DNA from 3 places in the Pseudomonas rhizozeae genome. Region 2 is predicted to be linked to each of the others. Evidence: predicted binding sites of a transcription regulator. Region 2 holds the regulator's gene; each other region holds the start of a gene.
What was found. Region 2 encodes sigma-54, which starts transcription at its own class of promoters, with help from an activator protein. Its sites were predicted from a motif close to ANTGGCATNNANNTTGCTNT; they were not measured.

Region 1 (5,544 bases), on a different contig from region 2:
TCTTTGTAGGTGGCGACCCGTTCCAGCAAGGTGTCCAGCGCGCCGGCATGCTCGCCGGCGTCTACCAGATTGCAGTAGAGCTCATCGAAATATTGCGGCTTCTTGCGCAGCGACGTGGCGAAGCTGTTACCGGCGGCGACTTCCTGTTTGACCTCGTCCACCAGTTTGCGCATGGCCGGGTTTTCGAAGCCCTCGCCGATGATGTCGAACGACTGCAACAGCGGCACGCCGGCCTTCATCATGGTCGCCATCTGCCGGGTGAACAGGGCGATGTCCCGGGGTTTGATGCGCTTGCCGAAGTCGAGGATCGATACTGACTTCTTGCGCACCTTGCCGGGGTTGATCCCCTGTTTACGCAGTTGGGCCTTGATCAGCGCCGGGTTGAGACCGCTCAGTTCGCCGGTCATTTTCGTGCCTTTGCGGTCGGTGCCTTCCCAGGCGTAGACGTTGAGTTTTGCCGCTTTCACCGCCATGTTCAGTCCTTGGTCACCCGGTTGATTTCTTCAAGACTGGTGATGCCCTGCATCGCCTTGTGCAGTCCGGAAGTGCGCAGGTCGTTGAAGCCGTCCTTGCGCATCTGCACGTCGATTTCCAGCGAGTTGCCTTCGGCCATGATCAGCCGTTGCAGTTCCGGCGTGTTCTTCACCACCTCGTAGATCCCGACACGGCCCTTGTAGCCGCCGTTGCAGTGTTCGCAGCCGACCGGCTCGTAAATGGTGAAGCTGCCGATGCGCTCTTCGGGGAAACCTTCCTTGATCAGCGTCTCCCGCGGGATTTCGATGGCTTTCTTGCAGTGGCTGCACAGTTTGCGCGCCAGGCGCTGGGCGATGATCAGATGCACCGCCGTAGCGATGTTAAAACCGGGAATGCCCATGTTGTGCAGGCGGGTCAGGGTTTCGGCGGCGCTATTGGTGTGCAGGGTCGAAAGCACCATGTGCCCGGTTTGCGCGGCTTTAATGGCGATTTCTGCGGTTTCCAGGTCACGGATCTCACCGACCATGATCACATCCGGGTCCTGACGCAGGAACGAGCGCAGCGCTTGGGCGAAGTCCAGGCCTTGCCGTGGATTGACGTTGACCTGGTTGATGCCTTCGATGTTGATCTCCACCGGGTCTTCGGCGGTGGAGATGTTGATGTCGACGGTGTTGAGGATGTTCAGGCCGGTGTACAGCGACACGGTCTTGCCCGAGCCGGTGGGTCCGGTCACCAGGATCAGGCCTTGTGGCTGCTTGAGGGCGGCCATGTACAGGTCTTTCTGGTCGGGCTCGTAGCCGAGGGCGTCGATGCCCATTTGTGCGCTGGTCGGATCCTGGATCCGGATCACCACTTTTTCGCCCCACAGGGTCGGCAGGGTGTTGACCCGAAAATCGATCGACTTGCTTTTCGACAAGCGCATCTTGATCCGCCCGTCCTGGGGTTTGCGCCGCTCGGAAATGTCCAGGCTGGCCATGACCTTGAGCCGCGCGGCGATGCGGTTGGCTAACTGGCTGGGTGGGCGCGCTACCTCACGCAGGATGCCGTCGGTACGCACTCGCACTCGGTAGGTTTTTTCGTAGGGCTCGAAATGCAGGTCGGACGAGCCGCCCTTGATCGCGTCCAGCAGCATCTTGTTGACGAAGCGCACCACCGGCGCGTCGTCGGCGTCCTGGCCGGCAATCGAGTCCTGGCGCTTATCGTCGACGGCTTCGATGTCGAGGCCATCGAGGTCGACGTCGGCCATGTCTTCGAGGCCGGTGGCGTCGCTGTCGAAAAACTTGTCGATGGCCAGGCTGAGTTTGTCGTCCTCCACCAGGATCGCTTCGGTGCTGAGGCCTGTGCTGAACTGAATGTCGTTGATGGCCTGGTGGTTGGTCGGGTCGGAGATGCCGACGAACAGCTTGTTGCCGCGCCGCCATAAGGGCAGGGCGTGATGCTGGCGCACCAGTTTTTCACTGACCAGGCCTTTGGGCTGGGTCTCTTTGTCGAGGCAGTTGAGATCAAGCAGGGCCACGCCGAAATGCTCTGAGGCGATTTCGGCGATTTGCCGACTCTTGACCATCTTGTTCTGCACCAGATAGCTGACCAGCGAGATACGTCCACGCAGGGCTTGTTGATAGGCCTGTTGTGCGCTTTTGTCGGTCAGCAGCTCGGCCTGGACCAATTGCTTGGCCAGACCGCTTAAGACGATATCGTTCATGGGGTTACCGCAAGCAGACAGTTCATGACTTATAGCCTAGTCAAGCCAGCGAGCCAAACGTCCCACACCAAGGTGACAAAAAGCGTCAGATAGTGCGGTTAATGGGGTAGGACTTCATCACCTCTGTCAGAAAAAGCTCCCGCAGGCGGGGCGCAACGCCGTTGGCATGTGCTGTGCTTGGGTCTGCTCAGGTCATGAGAATTCGCCTCATGCATGGAGCTGCCTATGAATAGTCAAAAAGGTTTCACCCTTATCGAACTGCTGATCGTTGTGGCGATCATTGGGATCTTGGCGACGTTTGCCATTCCGGCATACTCGAAGTACCAGGCGCGAGCTAAGGTCACGGCGGGACTGGCGGAGATTTCGGCGCTGAAGGTTAACTATGAGGACCAGGTCAACTCAGGTACGGGTTCTCCCACAGTTGACAAGATCACTTCGAACGCCACCACAACGCATTGCACGATTACTGTCGGAGCAAGTCCCGCCAACAGCATTATCTGCACGCTTAAAGACGCTCCGGCTCCAGTAACCAACGCAACTGTGACGCTCACTCGCGACGTCACATCTGGGTGGTCATGCAAAACTAGTGCTACCTCCGAATATGCGCCGAAAGGCTGCACTGCCGCCGCTGCTGCAGGATAAAAAAACTAAAATCAAACGCCCCGCCAATACTGCGGGGCTTTTTTTTGCCTGCGGAAAGGTCATCTGTAGCAGTTTGGAAAACTGCAAAAAATTCAGCACCTTAGGAACTTTTCAAAAAACCGCAACTTGCATGTAGAAATCTTCGAGGTCATGCAATTTGCATGATTCCGGAAAATTTTAGATTTATTAAGTTGTTGATTTATATAGAAAAAACAACTGTCTCAAAGTTGGCACAGCGTTCGCAATATCTACGATAACCCTGCTGAATCTGACACCAGCAGACTTTATAGAAAAACAGGAGTTACTCGTATGAAGAAGTTCGCTATCGCTGCCGCAACTGCAACCGCGCTGACCCTGACCATGGCCAACGCTGCATTCGCTCAAACCACCCAGGCTACTCAGTCGCCAATGGTGCTGGCAGCCGGTGAAGTTACCCAGGCTAAAGAAGCTACCTCCGATACCTGGATCACCACCAAGGTCAAAAGCGACCTGCTCACCGAGAAAGGCATTCCAGGTTCCGACATTAAAGTCGAAACCAACAAAGGTGTTGTATCGCTGTCGTCGACTGTCGCTGTAACTGATGCGCAGAAAACCACCGCAGTAGCCATCACCAAAAAAATCAAAGGCGTCAAAGCTGTATCGGCTGACGGCCTGAAAGCCGAGTAAGGCTTAAGCTTCTCGCTTGAACAAGGAGAAGATGCGACAGCCGAGCCGAGTAATACGACTGTCGCTCTAAGGAGTTCATGCGAACGGCCATACGGACATGGCCATTACAGGCCCCGGCACTTGTGTCGGGGCCTGTTCTATTGTGGCTGCAGAAAAGTTGAAGTCGACGAGATCCCTGTGGGAGCGGGCTTGCCCGCGATGACGTCGGCACTTTCAGCATCGCATGCATCTGACCCACTGCATTCGCGAGCAGGTTCGCTCCCACAAGGGATTAGGGTAGCGGCGGGGATCAGTTCCCGCGCTTGCTGGTGATCTGCACCAGCCTATTACCCTCGAAGCGCAAGTACTGGTACATCCCGCCGTTCGGCCCGTAGGTCCATTCCTCGACCTGAAACTCTTCCCGACGATTGGCGCTGCGCTTGTAGCCCAGCCCATCCCGCGCCACGGGTTGGCCGCACTTCTGCAGCACTTCGCTGGATCGGTCGCCGACGCTGATCAACTGGCTGCCACAGCGCAGGGTATCCGCCGCCGCAACCGGGCCCGCGCTCAGTATGAGCGCCGCAGCACACCACCAAAGGGCTCGCATCACTCTGCATCCAGGTGCATAGGGGTGATCACTCGGCCATCGCTTTCGGCCTGGCCCAGGTGGGCGTCGATGAAGTACACGCGGTCATCCTCAAGCTGGGCTTTGTCCACCAGGTAATCCTTGATGCTGCTGGCGCGATCCTGGCCCAGTTGCCGCAGCAGCACATCGCTGGCGCCCCAGAACTTGATCAGCCCCTCGCGCAATTTCGCCGTGCGTTCTTCCTTGCCCAAATCCTGCCATTCCACCGGCGGCTGGACTTTCAAGCGAGTGCGGTAGATGCCTTCCAACAGCGGTGCTTTCTCGCTTTCCGGCACTTCCAGCAGCGATGCCTGCGCCGGCACCTTGTCGCCACGGCGCTGCAGGATCTTGTAGTAGTTGTATTGGTATTCACGTTCCAGGCGTTGCTCGGCGATCAACGGGCCGTCGCTGCTGGCAGCGGCAGTGCCTTCGATTTCCAGGCGCAGCGCCGGACGTTCCTTGAGTGCTTGTGCGAGTTTAACCAGGGCCGCTTCGGCGTCTTTGCTCAGATCGCTGGAACCAGGGGCGAAGGACACGCTGCCCAGATCCTGTGAGCCGCCGCCACTGACCAGCCCGCCGATCAGTTTGAACGGCGCGGCGGCGGCTTTGACGATCAGGTTGCGCAGGGTTTGCCAAACGATAGGCATCACACTGAATTGCGGGTTGTTCAGGTCGCCGGTCACCGGCAGCTCGATGGAAATCTTGCCGTCGACGTCCTTGAGCAGGGCGATGGCCAGTTTCAGCGGCAGGTTGACCGCGTCCGGGCTGTCGACTTTCTCGCCGAGTTGCAATTGCTCGACCACCACTTTGTTTTCAGCCTTCAATTGGCCCTTGGTGATCAGGTAATGCAGGTCTAGATTAAGCCGGCCCTTGCGGATGCGGTAACCGGCGAACTTGCCGGAGTAGGGCGTCAGGGTGGTCAGCTCGACCCGTTTGAAACTGGTGGCGATGTCTAGACTGGCCATGGGGTCGAACGGGTTGACCGCGCCTTTGATCGTGACCGGCGCATACCGATCGACTTTGCCTTTGACGTCGACGGTGGCGGGCTTGGCCTGACGACTGTCGATGGTGCCGATCTGACCGTTGAGTTGTTGCACGGCGGTGGCGAAGTTAGGTGTCAGGCTGAAGTCGGCGAAGTTGGCCGAGCCATCGTTGATATCGATGCCACCCACATGAATGCCCAGAGGCTTGTCCTTGCTGGCAGCGGGTTTGGCGGCGGCGGTTTTCGGTGCGCTGTCGGCCGGTTGCGGAATCAGCAGATCATCGACGTTGGTGCTGCGATCGTCGTTGATCATGAAGCGCGCGTAGGGCTGGAACAGTTTCACGCGGTCGATCGACAGGCTGTCGCCATGTTGATAATTGAAGCCTTCGACCAGCAGTTGCTGCCACTTGAGGAAATCGCGGGTCTTGAGGGTGTCGAGGGTATGCAGTTGATCGACTTGCGCCCGGCCGGTCA
Region 2 (5,544 bases):
CGCGAAAAACCGCCAGACCATCATTACCAGCAGTCGTATGACCGTGTTCCCCAAGCAGCAATATGCGCAAACCGAACAAGCCGTTAGAATCGACGGCGCTGGTGGCGTGTCGACTGGCAAGGGAATGAAAGCGTATTTGAAAGAAAGCAGGATACACCTGCTATCGAACGTAAGAGGACAGTATGAGGCTCGTTAAAACCCTCCCTATTTTGCTCGGTCTGAGCGCAGCACTGGGAAGCGTGAGCGCCTGGGCTCTGCCGAACGATCAGCAACAGCCGATCCGCATCCAGGCCGACGACGCCCAACTGGACGACAAGCAAGGCATCGCCACCTACACCGGTGACGTGATCATTACCCAGGGTTCGATGAAGGTCACCGGCAACACCGTGACCATCACTCGCACCCAAACGGGCGACATCGACGTAGTGACCTCGGTGGGCAATCTGGCCTACTTCGAGCAGTTGCAGACCGCGGGTGACACCAAGCCTGTTCAGGGCTACGGCGTTACCATCCAGTACCACGCCGCGCAAGATCGCGTCGTACTGATCGACCGCGCCAAGGTCATCGACAAGGACGGCAACGTTACACAGGGCGAAAAAATCGTCTACGACACCAAGACCAAGCGCGCCAGCGCCGGCCGTGCCACCGGCAGCAAGGTGACCGAGTCGCGCCCGCGCATCGACATGGTGATCCAGCCGAAAAAGAAAACTGACGAGCAGAAGGCCCCTTAATGGCAACCCTGAAAGCTCAGCATCTGGCCAAGAGCTACAAGAGCCGCCAGGTCGTGCGCGACGTCAGCCTGTCCATCGACAGCGGTCAGATCGTCGGTTTGCTCGGCCCCAACGGCGCCGGCAAGACCACCTGCTTCTACATGATCGTCGGCCTGGTGCAGGCGGATCAGGGTCGTGTGCTGATCGATGACCTCGACGTCAGCCACCAGCCGATGCACGGCCGAGCCAAGGCCGGGATCGGCTATCTGCCGCAGGAAGCCTCGATCTTCCGCAAACTGTCGGTGGCCGACAACATCATGGCCATCCTCGAGACCCGCAAGGAACTCGACAAGGCCGGCCGTCGCAAGGAACTGGAAAGCCTGCTGCAGGAATTCCACATCAGCCACATTCGCGACAACCTGGGCATGAGCCTGTCCGGCGGTGAACGTCGCCGCGTAGAAATCGCCCGCGCCCTCGCCACCGCACCGAAATTCATCCTGCTCGACGAACCCTTCGCCGGCGTGGACCCGATCTCGGTGGGCGACATCAAACAGATCATCCATCACCTCAAGGCCAAGGGCATTGGCGTGCTGATCACCGACCACAACGTCCGTGAAACCCTGGATATCTGCGAGACCGCCTACATCGTCAACGATGGCCAACTGATCGCCGAAGGCGATTCCGCCACTATCCTGGCCAACGAGCTGGTCAAGGAAGTGTATCTGGGCCACGAGTTCCGCCTGTAAGCATTGCGAGGCCTGGCGAGTCGTCAGAGCGCCCGGGACAGTTAATACACTTGGTGTGTTTTTTATTGTTACGGCGCTCTAGGCAAACACCGAGGTTTCAGGCATATAATTTGCTTATGTTTGGCGCTCCGGCGCCCTGTAGTGGATGGCGCATGTGCGCCGGCGAATAAGGTGTTAAGCCCCTGCCATGAAACCATCGCTAGTCTTGAGAATGGGCCAGCAGCTGACGATGACACCTCAGCTGCAACAGGCCATCCGCCTGCTCCAATTGTCGACCCTGGACCTGCAACAGGAAATCCAGGAGGCATTGGAGTCCAATCCGATGCTCGAACGCCAGGAAGAAGGCGACGACTTCGATAACGCTGACCCGCTGGCCGACAATGTCGAGCAGAAGCCGAACACCGATATCCAGGAACCCTCCTACCAGGAAAGCGCCCCGACGGTGGACAACCTCGAGGAAGGCGACTGGAACGAGCGCATCCCCAATGAGTTGCCGGTCGATACCGCCTGGGAAGACGTTTATCAGACCAGCGCCAGCAGCCTGCCCAGCAACGATGACGACGAGTGGGATTTCACTACCCGCACCTCCGCCGGCGAAAGCTTGCAGAGCCACCTGCTGTGGCAACTGAACCTGGCGCCGATGTCCGACACTGATCGCCTGATCGCCGTCACTCTGATCGACTGCATCAACAATCAGGGCTACCTGGACGAAACCCTTGAGGAAATCCTCGAAGCCTTCGACCCGGAACTGGACATCGAGCTGGATGAGATCGAAGCCGTCCTGCACCGCATCCAGCAATTCGAACCGGCCGGCATCGGCGCTCGCAACCTGGGCGAGTGCCTGCTACTGCAATTGCGTCAACTGCCGGCGAAAACGCCTTGGCTGGCCGAGGCCAAGCGCCTGGTCGGCGATTACATTGACCTGCTCGGCAGCCGCGATTACAGCCAGTTGATGCGTCGCATGAAACTCAAGGAAGACGAGCTGCGCCAAGTCATCGAACTGGTGCAAAGCCTCAATCCGCGCCCGGGCTCACAGATCGAATCCACCGAAGCCGAATACGTTGTACCTGACGTGATCGTGCGCAAGGACAATGAACGCTGGCTCGTGGAGCTGAACCAAGAGTCGGTGCCGCGCTTGCGGGTCAATGCCCAGTACGCCGGTTTCGTCCGTCGCGCCGACACCAGCGCCGACAACACCTTCATGCGCAACCAGTTGCAGGAAGCGCGCTGGTTCATCAAGAGCCTGCAAAGCCGCAACGAAACCCTGATGAAAGTGGCTACGCAGATCGTCGAGCATCAGCGCGGCTTCCTGGAATACGGCGACGAAGCGATGAAGCCGTTGGTCCTGCACGACATCGCCGAAGCGGTGGGCATGCACGAATCGACCATTTCACGGGTGACCACGCAAAAATTCATGCATACCCCACGGGGCATATATGAGCTGAAATACTTTTTCTCCAGCCACGTCAGCACCTCCGAAGGCGGCGAATGCTCGTCCACGGCGATCCGCGCGATCATCAAAAAACTGGTTGCCGCGGAAAATCAGAAAAAGCCGTTGAGTGACAGCAAGATCGCTGGTTTACTGGAGGCACAAGGCATTCAGGTGGCTCGCCGCACCGTCGCCAAGTACCGCGAGTCCCTCGGGATCGCGCCTTCGAGCGAACGCAAGCGGTTGATGTAAGCCACGCCACAGCGTTCCAGTGGTAGACCATCAGGTCTACCGCTTTATGCACTGGCAACGAAGGAGAAGCTGTATGCAAGTCAACATCAGTGGACACCAACTGGAAGTGACCGAACCCCTGCGCACCTACATCGGCGAGAAACTCGAACGATTAGAAAGGCATTTCGACAAGATCACCAACGTGCAGGTCACGATGACAGTCGAGAAGTTGAAGCAGAAAATCGAAGCCACCTTGCATATTCCCGGCAACGAAGTGGTCGCCAACGCTGAGCATACCGACATGTATGCAGCGATCGACGCACTCACCGACAAGCTGGACAAACAACTCAAAAAGCATAAGGAAAAGACCCAGAGCCTCCTCCAGGGCGCGACCGGTCGTTAACACTCCCCACCCATGATCCGACTTGAAAGCATCCTGACCCCCGGCCGTTCCCTTGTGAACGTGCCGGGCGGCAGCAAAAAGAAAGCCCTCGAACAAATTGCGAACCTGATCCACCGCGAGGTGCCTGATCTGGCCATGCAGGACGTCTTCGAGAGCCTGGTCGCCCGTGAAAAACTGGGTTCCACCGGTTTTGGCAACGGCATCGCCATTCCCCACTGCCGCCTCAAAGGCTGCACCATGCCCGTCAGTGCCTTGATGCACCTCGACGCGCCAATCGATTTCGACGCCATCGACGGCGCACCGGTCGACCTGCTGTTTGTACTGCTGGTCCCGGAAGCGGCTACCGATGCGCACCTGGAGCTGTTGCGCCAGATCGCCAGCATGCTCGATCGCAAGGAAGTACGTGAAAAACTGCGCAGCGCCCCGAATAATCAAGCCTTGTATCAGGTTGTCCTGGACGAGCAAAACGGTCAGTAACCATGCGCTTGATCATCGTCAGCGGCCGCTCAGGCTCGGGTAAAAGTACGGCGCTCGATGTCCTTGAGGACAACGGCTACTACTGCATCGACAACCTACCCGCCGGCTTGCTGCCGGAATTGGCGGAGCGCGCCTTGATCCACACCGAACTGGCGCAACCGCTGGTGGCCGTGTCGATCGATGCACGTAATCTGCCCAGCCACCTTTCGCGCTTCCCTTCCCTGCTCGAAGAAGTCCGCAGCCGACATATCAAATGTGACGTGCTGTACCTGGACGCCGACGAGGAAACGCTGCTCAAGCGCTTTTCGGAGACCCGTCGTCGCCACCCGCTGAGTAACATGAGCCGGTCGCTGGCCGAGGCGATCCATGACGAAACCGCCCTGCTGGGGCCGATTGCCGATCTCGCCGACCTGAAAATCAACACCACGCAGTTGAACCTCTATCAACTGCGCGATGCGATCAAGCTGCGCCTGCTGAACCAGCCAGAGCCGGGCACCGCGTTCCTGGTAGAGTCATTCGGCTTCAAGCGTGGCATGCCGGTGGATGCCGACCTGGTGTTCGACGTGCGCTGCCTGCCCAATCCCTACTGGAAACCGGAACTGCGTGACCAGTCCGGCCTCGACGCCCCGGTGGCCGAGTACCTGGCGGCGCAGCCGGATGTCGAGGAAATGTTCCAGGATATCTATTCGTATTTGAATAAATGGTTGCCACGCTTTGCCGCCAGTAACCGCGCGTATGTCACCGTGGCCATTGGCTGCACCGGCGGGCATCACCGCTCCGTCTACCTGACCGAACGTTTGGGCCAGGCCCTGCAACAATCCCTTAAGAATGTCCAGGTCCGCCACCGCGACCTTAGCTAAAGGATCCACACCGCGATGCCCGCTCTGGAAATTGAGATCATTAACAAGCTGGGTTTGCATGCCCGAGCATCAGCCAAATTCGTCGGCGTGGCCGGTCAGTTCAAGGATTGCTCCATCCGGGTGGGTCGGACACCCGAAACCACGGTGGACGGCAAAAGCATCATGGCGATGATGATGTTGGCGGCCGGTAAAGGCACCAAGATCTATCTGAGCACCGAAGGCGAGCAAGAGCAGGCAGCGCTGGATGCACTGGTGGCGCTGATCAATAACTACTTTGATGAAGGCGAATAGCCTGAATGAAAGAGGGGCCGCGCAATGCAGCCCCTCGAAGTCAGCCAGCGTTGCGAGGCGCTAGGCCAGCGCTGTATCCATCACCATCATCAGACAGAACCCGACTAACAGGCCAAGGCTGGCCAGTTTGTCGTGGCCGTTGCGCCGCGATTCGGGAATGACCTCATGGGTCACCACCAACAACATCGCCCCGGCTGCCAAGGCCAGACCCAGCGGCAATATTACCTCGGCCAGGCTCACCAGCCAGGCGCACAACAGCGCAAAGACCGGCTCAACCAGACCTGACGCCGCGCCAATCAGAAACGCCTTGACCCGCGACATCCCCGCCCCGGCCAACACCAGCGCAATCACCAGCCCTTCGGGAACGTCCTGCAAAGCGATGCCCATGGCCAGGCTG
Region 3 (5,544 bases), on a different contig from region 2:
AGGCCGAAGTTTTTCGAACAGGAACTGGTGATCAGCAACTCTGGCAGTTCGTTGGCGAACAGCCGAACCGCCCAGGCGTCTTGCTCGAGTCCGTCACCGAAACCCTGGTAAGCGAAGTCGATCAGCGGCAGCAAATCACGGCTGCGCACCACCTCCAGCACCCGGCGCCAGTCGTCGTGGGACAGGTCGAAACCGGTCGGGTTGTGGCAGCAGGCATGCAGCAACACCACATCGCCCTTGGGCACCTGACGCAGGGCCGCGAGCATTGCTTCGACATCGAGGCGGTTGTCACTGCCCACGTAGGGGTAGTGGCTGACCTTGAGCCCGGCGATGTTGAAAATGGTTTCGTGGATCGGCCAGGTCGGATTGCTCAGCCAGATGCCGCGCCCCGGCAGGCACTGTGCGATGAAGTCGGCACTCAGGCGCAGGGCGCCGGTGCCGCCTGGCGTCTGGGTGGCGCCGACCCGTTGCGCGGCGATCAGCGGCGAATCGGCGCCGAGCACCAGCGCGTTGATTTGCCGGCCAAACTCGGCAAAGCCGTGACCGCCGATGTAGGTCTTGCTGCCCTGGCGGTCCACCAGGCGCTGCTCGGCCAGCTTCACTGATTGCAGCACCGGGGTCAGGCCCTGGGCATCTTTATACACGCCGACGCCAAGGTCGAATTTGCGCGGATTGGGATCCTGCGCGTAAGCCTCCATCAGCCCGAGAATCGGGTCTCCGGGTACTCGACCAATGGCGTCGAAGTGCATTATTTACGGCCCTCTGCGTCCTTGGCCACGTCGTCGGTGCGCGCGGCCATGATGAAATCGTTGCGGTGCAAACCTTTGATCGAATGGCTCCACCACGTCACAGTGACCGAGCCCCACTCCGTCAGCAGGCCAGGGTGATGGCCTTCAGCTTCGGCGATCGCGCCAACGGCGTTGGTGAACGCCAGGGCGTGCTTGAAATTCTTGAACAGGAAAACTTTTTCCAGCTGCATGACGCCGTCGCGCACTTCGATGTTCCAATCCGGAATCTGCTTGAGCAGGACCGGCAGTTCTTCGTCGCTGACCTGTGGAGCATCGGCGCGGCAGGCTTCGCAATGGGCTTGGTTCAAAGTGGACATGATCGGTTCCTGAAATCGAAGGTATGAAAACGCTCGTCAGTGCCTTCACGCTAAAGCAAAGCGTGGCCCGGCAACAGACGCAGTTTGTGTCGAAATGATCGGGTCACGCCGCCTTGGGCGGAAATTTCGGCGCGTGCAGACCCAACTGCATGCCTCGCTCGACCATGCCCATGATGTCTTCGTGGGCGAGGTCGAACAGGCGCTTGAGGTTCGGCAGGACGAAATACACCGGTTGCAGAATGTCGATGCGGTACGGCGTGCGCATGCACTCCAGCGGATCGAACGCGTGGTGTTCCGGTTCGCTGGACAGGCTGTAAACCGTTTCTTTCGGCGACGAGAGAATGCCGCCGCCGTAAATGCGCTGGCCCTGGGGTGTATCGACCAGGCCGAACTCGATGGTCATCCAGTACAACCGCGCCAGGTACACCCGTTGTTCCTTGGTGGCTTGTAGGCCGAGTTTGCCGTAGGTGTGGGTAAATTCGGCAAACCAAGGGTTGGTCAGCAGCGGGCAGTGGCCAAAAATCTCGTGGAAAATGTCCGGCTCTTGCAAATAATCCAGTTCTTCGCGGGTACGGATAAAGGTCGCCACCGGAAACTGCTTGTTGGCGAGCAATTCGAAAAAAGTCTGGAAGGGAATCAGTGCCGGCACGCGGGCAACTTGCCAGCCGGTGGTCGCACCGAGGACCTGGTTGATTTCAGCCAATTGCGGAATGCGGTCGTGGGGCAGGCCGAGTTTTTCGATACCGTCCAGATACTCCTGGCACGCACGCCCTTCAATCACTTTCAGTTGACGAGTGATCAGCGTGTTCCACACTGCGTGTTCTTCAGCGGGGTAGTCGATAAAACCTTGCGCGTCGGGCTCGCGGGCCACGTACTGCGTCTGCTTCATGCTGCTCTCCTGCGAGGGAATTCGTTGTTGTTTTAAGCGGCTATGCAGCAAGAGATAACCCGAAGCGGGGGGAAGTTGCAGTGGGAGGCGCCCCTGATGTGTGGGAAATTTCCCAGGCGATCGTAAAGTTTTCGTTACAAAGAAAGAGTGATCGCGCAAAGACTTGGCAAGCGAGGTGGGAATCTACCGTTAGCTGTCACATAATCTTGACAGTTATCTGTGCCTAGCCAAAGAAAATGGCGCAGAACTTTCTTTTGGGAGCGAGCCTGCTCGCGAATTCCGTCACCTCTCGGGTGAATTTGCCGACGCGTTCGCGAGCGGGCTCGCTCCCACCGTACTCTCGGCTGTCTCACACCTTAAACATCGTTATCCGGGCCTTTATATGCGTATCAAAGTCCATTGCCAGAACCGCATCGGCATCCTGCGCGACATTCTCAACCTGCTCGTCGAGTACAACATCAACGTAGCCCGTGGCGAAGTCGGCGGCGAGCACGGCAACGCGATCTATCTGCATTGCCCGAACCTGATCAACCTGCAATTCCAGGCGTTGCGCCCACAGTTCGAAGCCATCGCGGGGGTGTTCGGGGTCAAGCGGGTCGGGCTGATGCCCAGCGAGCGCCGGCACATGGAGTTGAATGCTTTGCTCGGCGCTTTGGAGTTCCCGGTGTTGTCGATCGACATGGGCGGCTCGATTGTCGCGGCCAACCGGGCGGCGGCGCAGTTGCTGGGGGTGCGGGTGGATGAAGTGCCGGGCATTCCGCTGTCGCGCTACGCCGAGGAGTTCGACCTGCCGGAACTGGTGCGCGCCAGCAAATCGCGGATCAATGGGTTGCGGGTCAAGGTCAAGGGCGATGTGTTTCTGGCGGACATCGCGCCGTTGCAATCGGAACATGACGACAGCGAAGCCATGGCCGGTGCGGTATTGACCCTGCACCGGGCGGACCGCGTCGGCGAGCGGATTTACAACGTGCGCAAACAGGAATTGCGCGGCTTCGACAGTATTTTCCAGAGCTCGAAAGTGATGGCCGCCGTGGTCCGTGAGGCACGGCGCATGGCACCGGTGGATGCTCCGCTATTGATAGAAGGCGAAACCGGCACCGGCAAGGAATTGCTCGCTCGCGCCTGTCACCTGGCCAGTCCGCGTGGGCAGTCGCCGCTGATGGCGCTCAATTGCGCCGGGTTGCCAGAGTCCATGGCCGAGACCGAGCTGTTCGGCTACGGCCCCGGTGCGTTCGAAGGGGCGCGTGCCGAAGGCAAGCTCGGGCTGCTGGAATTGACCGCGGGCGGCACCTTGTTTCTCGATGGCGTCGGAGAAATGAGCCCGCGCTTGCAAGTGAAATTGCTGCGCTTTTTGCAGGACGGTTGCTTCCGCCGTGTCGGCAGTGATGAGGAGGTGTACCTCGACGTGCGGGTGATCTGCGCAACTCAGGTGGATCTCTCCGAATTGTGCGCCCGTGGCGAGTTTCGCCAGGACCTGTATCACCGTTTGAATGTGCTGTCGTTGCACATCCCGCCGTTGCGCGAATGCCTCGACGGTTTGCCGCCACTGGTGGAGCACTTCCTCGACCAGGCCAGTCGGCAGATCGGTTGCCCGCTGCCGAAACTGGCACCGGCGGCGCTGGAACGTTTGCGTCACTACCGCTGGCCGGGCAACGTGCGGCAACTGGAAAACGTGTTGTTCCAGGCGGTCTCGTTGTGCGAGGGCGGCACGGTGAAAGCCGAGCACATTCGCCTGCCGGATTACGGCGTGCGTCAGCCGCTTGGCGAGTTTTCCCTTGAGGGCGGGCTGGACGCAATCGTTGGGCGCTTCGAGAAAGCGGTGCTGGAGCAGCTCTATGCCGAACACCCCAGCAGCCGCCAACTGGGCAAGCGGTTGGGGGTTTCGCATACCACCATTGCCAATAAATTGCGCGAATATGAGGTGGGCAAGACCGATGCCTGAGTCCGCCCTGCGCTAGGGTTGGACGACCGCTTCTATGGTGAGGGGGCTTGCCCCCTCGCCACAGAAGTAGGTGTCGCTCGGCCGTTTCTTTCACCACCGTTTTTTATATCGGCCAGGCTCTGGCCGGCCCTTGCCACAAACCGGCATAACACCGCCGGTTTTTCGTCTCTGGGACAAATCCCTTTTTCCGCAAAATCCCCTCAAGTCCTTTGTTTGCCGGGCCCGGCGGCGCCAAATTAAAGTTGGTCTGCTATTTGCTTATGGCTCAGCAGTACAGCAGTGGGCGGCAAACGTCCGGCATGCAGAGGAAAGACTGTGGACAAGTACCTTTATGTGGCAATGACCGGGGCCAGCCAGAATGCGCTGGCGCAGAAGGCGCATGCCAACAACCTGGCCAACATTTCCACCAACGGTTTTCAGAAGGACCTGGAACAGGCCCGTTCGATGCCGGTGTTCGGTGACAGCTTTCCGGCGCGGGCGTTTGCCATGACCGAGCGTCCGGCCACGGACTTCAGCCCCGGCTCGCTGGTGGAAACCGGCCGCGACCTCGATGTCGCCGTCACCGGCAATGGCTGGATCGCCGTGCAGAACCCCAATGGCGGTGAAAGCTACGTGCGCACCGGCAGCCTCAACATCGACGCCCTCGGCGTATTGCGCGCCGGCAACGGCATGCCGGTGATGGGCAATGGCGGTCCGATCGCCGTGCCGCCCGAGCAGCAAATCGAAGTCGGCGAAGACGGCACCATCAGCATCCGCGCCATGGGCGAAGGCCCGCGGGTGATGGCCGAAGTCGACCGGATCAAACTGGTCAACCCGGACTTCAAGAACATGACCAAAGGCCTGGACGGTTCGATCCAGACCAAGGACGGCCGCCCTGCGCAGGCCGATGCCGACGTCAAGCTGATCTCCGGTTTCCTGGAGTCGAGCAACGTCAACGCCGTGGAAGAAATGACCTCGGTGCTGGCCCTGGCCAAGCAGTTCGAGCTGCACATCAAGATGATGAACACCGCCAAAGACGATGACCAGGCCATGGCTCGGGTCTTGCAGATCAGCTAATTACCAGAACGTCGCGCCGTAAAACAGGCGCACGAGGAGAATCGAATGCTTCCGGCTCTATGGGTTGCCAAAACCGGTCTGTCCGCCCAGGACACCAACCTCACCACCATTTCCAACAACCTGGCCAACGTGTCGACCACGGGTTTCAAACGTGACCGCGCCGAATTCCAGGACTTGCTCTACCAGATCAAACGCCAGCCGGGCGCTCAGTCGACTCAGGACAGCGAACTGCCTTCGGGCCTGCAAGTGGGTACTGGTGTGCGCATCGTTGGCACCCAGAAAAACTTCAGCGCCGGCAGCCTGCAGACCACCGAGCAGCCGCTCGACCTGGCCGTCGACGGCCGCGGGTTCTTCCAGATCCTGCAACCGGACGGCACTACGTCTTACACCCGTGACGGTACGTTCCACCTCGACTCCAATGGCCAGATCGTCAACGCCAGCGGCTTCGCCCTGGAACCGGCGATCGTGATTCCGCCTGATGCCCAGACGTTCACCGTCGGCCGCGACGGCACCGTGTCGATCACCGTGCCTGGCAACCCGGCCGCGCAAGTG

Region 1: a site for sigma-54 is predicted at 2,337-2,356, ahead of RG836_RS16840 (pilin). Genes of this name have one in related genera too.
Region 3: a site for sigma-54 is predicted at 4,178-4,197, ahead of RG836_RS10945 (flagellar basal body rod protein FlgF). Genes of this name have one in related genera too.

Annotation. Positions count from the first base shown of each region.
Region 1 is NZ_JAVLSB010000047.1:268,204-273,747, forward strand. It holds gene RG836_RS16830 (type II secretion system F family protein) at 1-473, opposite strand, end outside; gene pilB (type IV-A pilus assembly ATPase PilB) at 476-2,176, opposite strand; gene RG836_RS16840 (pilin) at 2,402-2,818, shown strand; gene RG836_RS16845 (BON domain-containing protein) at 3,128-3,484, shown strand; gene RG836_RS16850 (DUF2845 domain-containing protein) at 3,774-4,070, opposite strand; gene RG836_RS16855 (DUF748 domain-containing protein) at 4,070-5,544, opposite strand, start outside.
Region 2 is NZ_JAVLSB010000007.1:77,786-83,329, forward strand. It holds gene lptC (LPS export ABC transporter periplasmic protein LptC) at 1-196, shown strand, start outside; gene lptA (lipopolysaccharide transport periplasmic protein LptA) at 183-731, shown strand; gene lptB (LPS export ABC transporter ATP-binding protein) at 731-1,456, shown strand; gene RG836_RS01525 (RNA polymerase factor sigma-54) at 1,644-3,137, shown strand; gene hpf (ribosome hibernation-promoting factor, HPF/YfiA family) at 3,211-3,519, shown strand; gene ptsN (PTS IIA-like nitrogen regulatory protein PtsN) at 3,532-3,996, shown strand; gene rapZ (RNase adapter RapZ) at 3,999-4,856, shown strand; gene RG836_RS01545 (HPr family phosphocarrier protein) at 4,872-5,147, shown strand; gene RG836_RS01550 (ZIP family metal transporter) at 5,208-5,544, opposite strand, start outside.
Region 3 is NZ_JAVLSB010000035.1:11,077-16,620, reverse strand. It holds gene RG836_RS10965 (amino acid aminotransferase) at 1-749, opposite strand, end outside; gene RG836_RS10960 (4a-hydroxytetrahydrobiopterin dehydratase) at 749-1,105, opposite strand; gene phhA (phenylalanine 4-monooxygenase) at 1,209-1,994, opposite strand; gene RG836_RS10950 (sigma-54-dependent transcriptional regulator) at 2,377-3,936, shown strand; gene RG836_RS10945 (flagellar basal body rod protein FlgF) at 4,252-4,992, shown strand; gene flgG (flagellar basal-body rod protein FlgG) at 5,038-5,544, shown strand, end outside.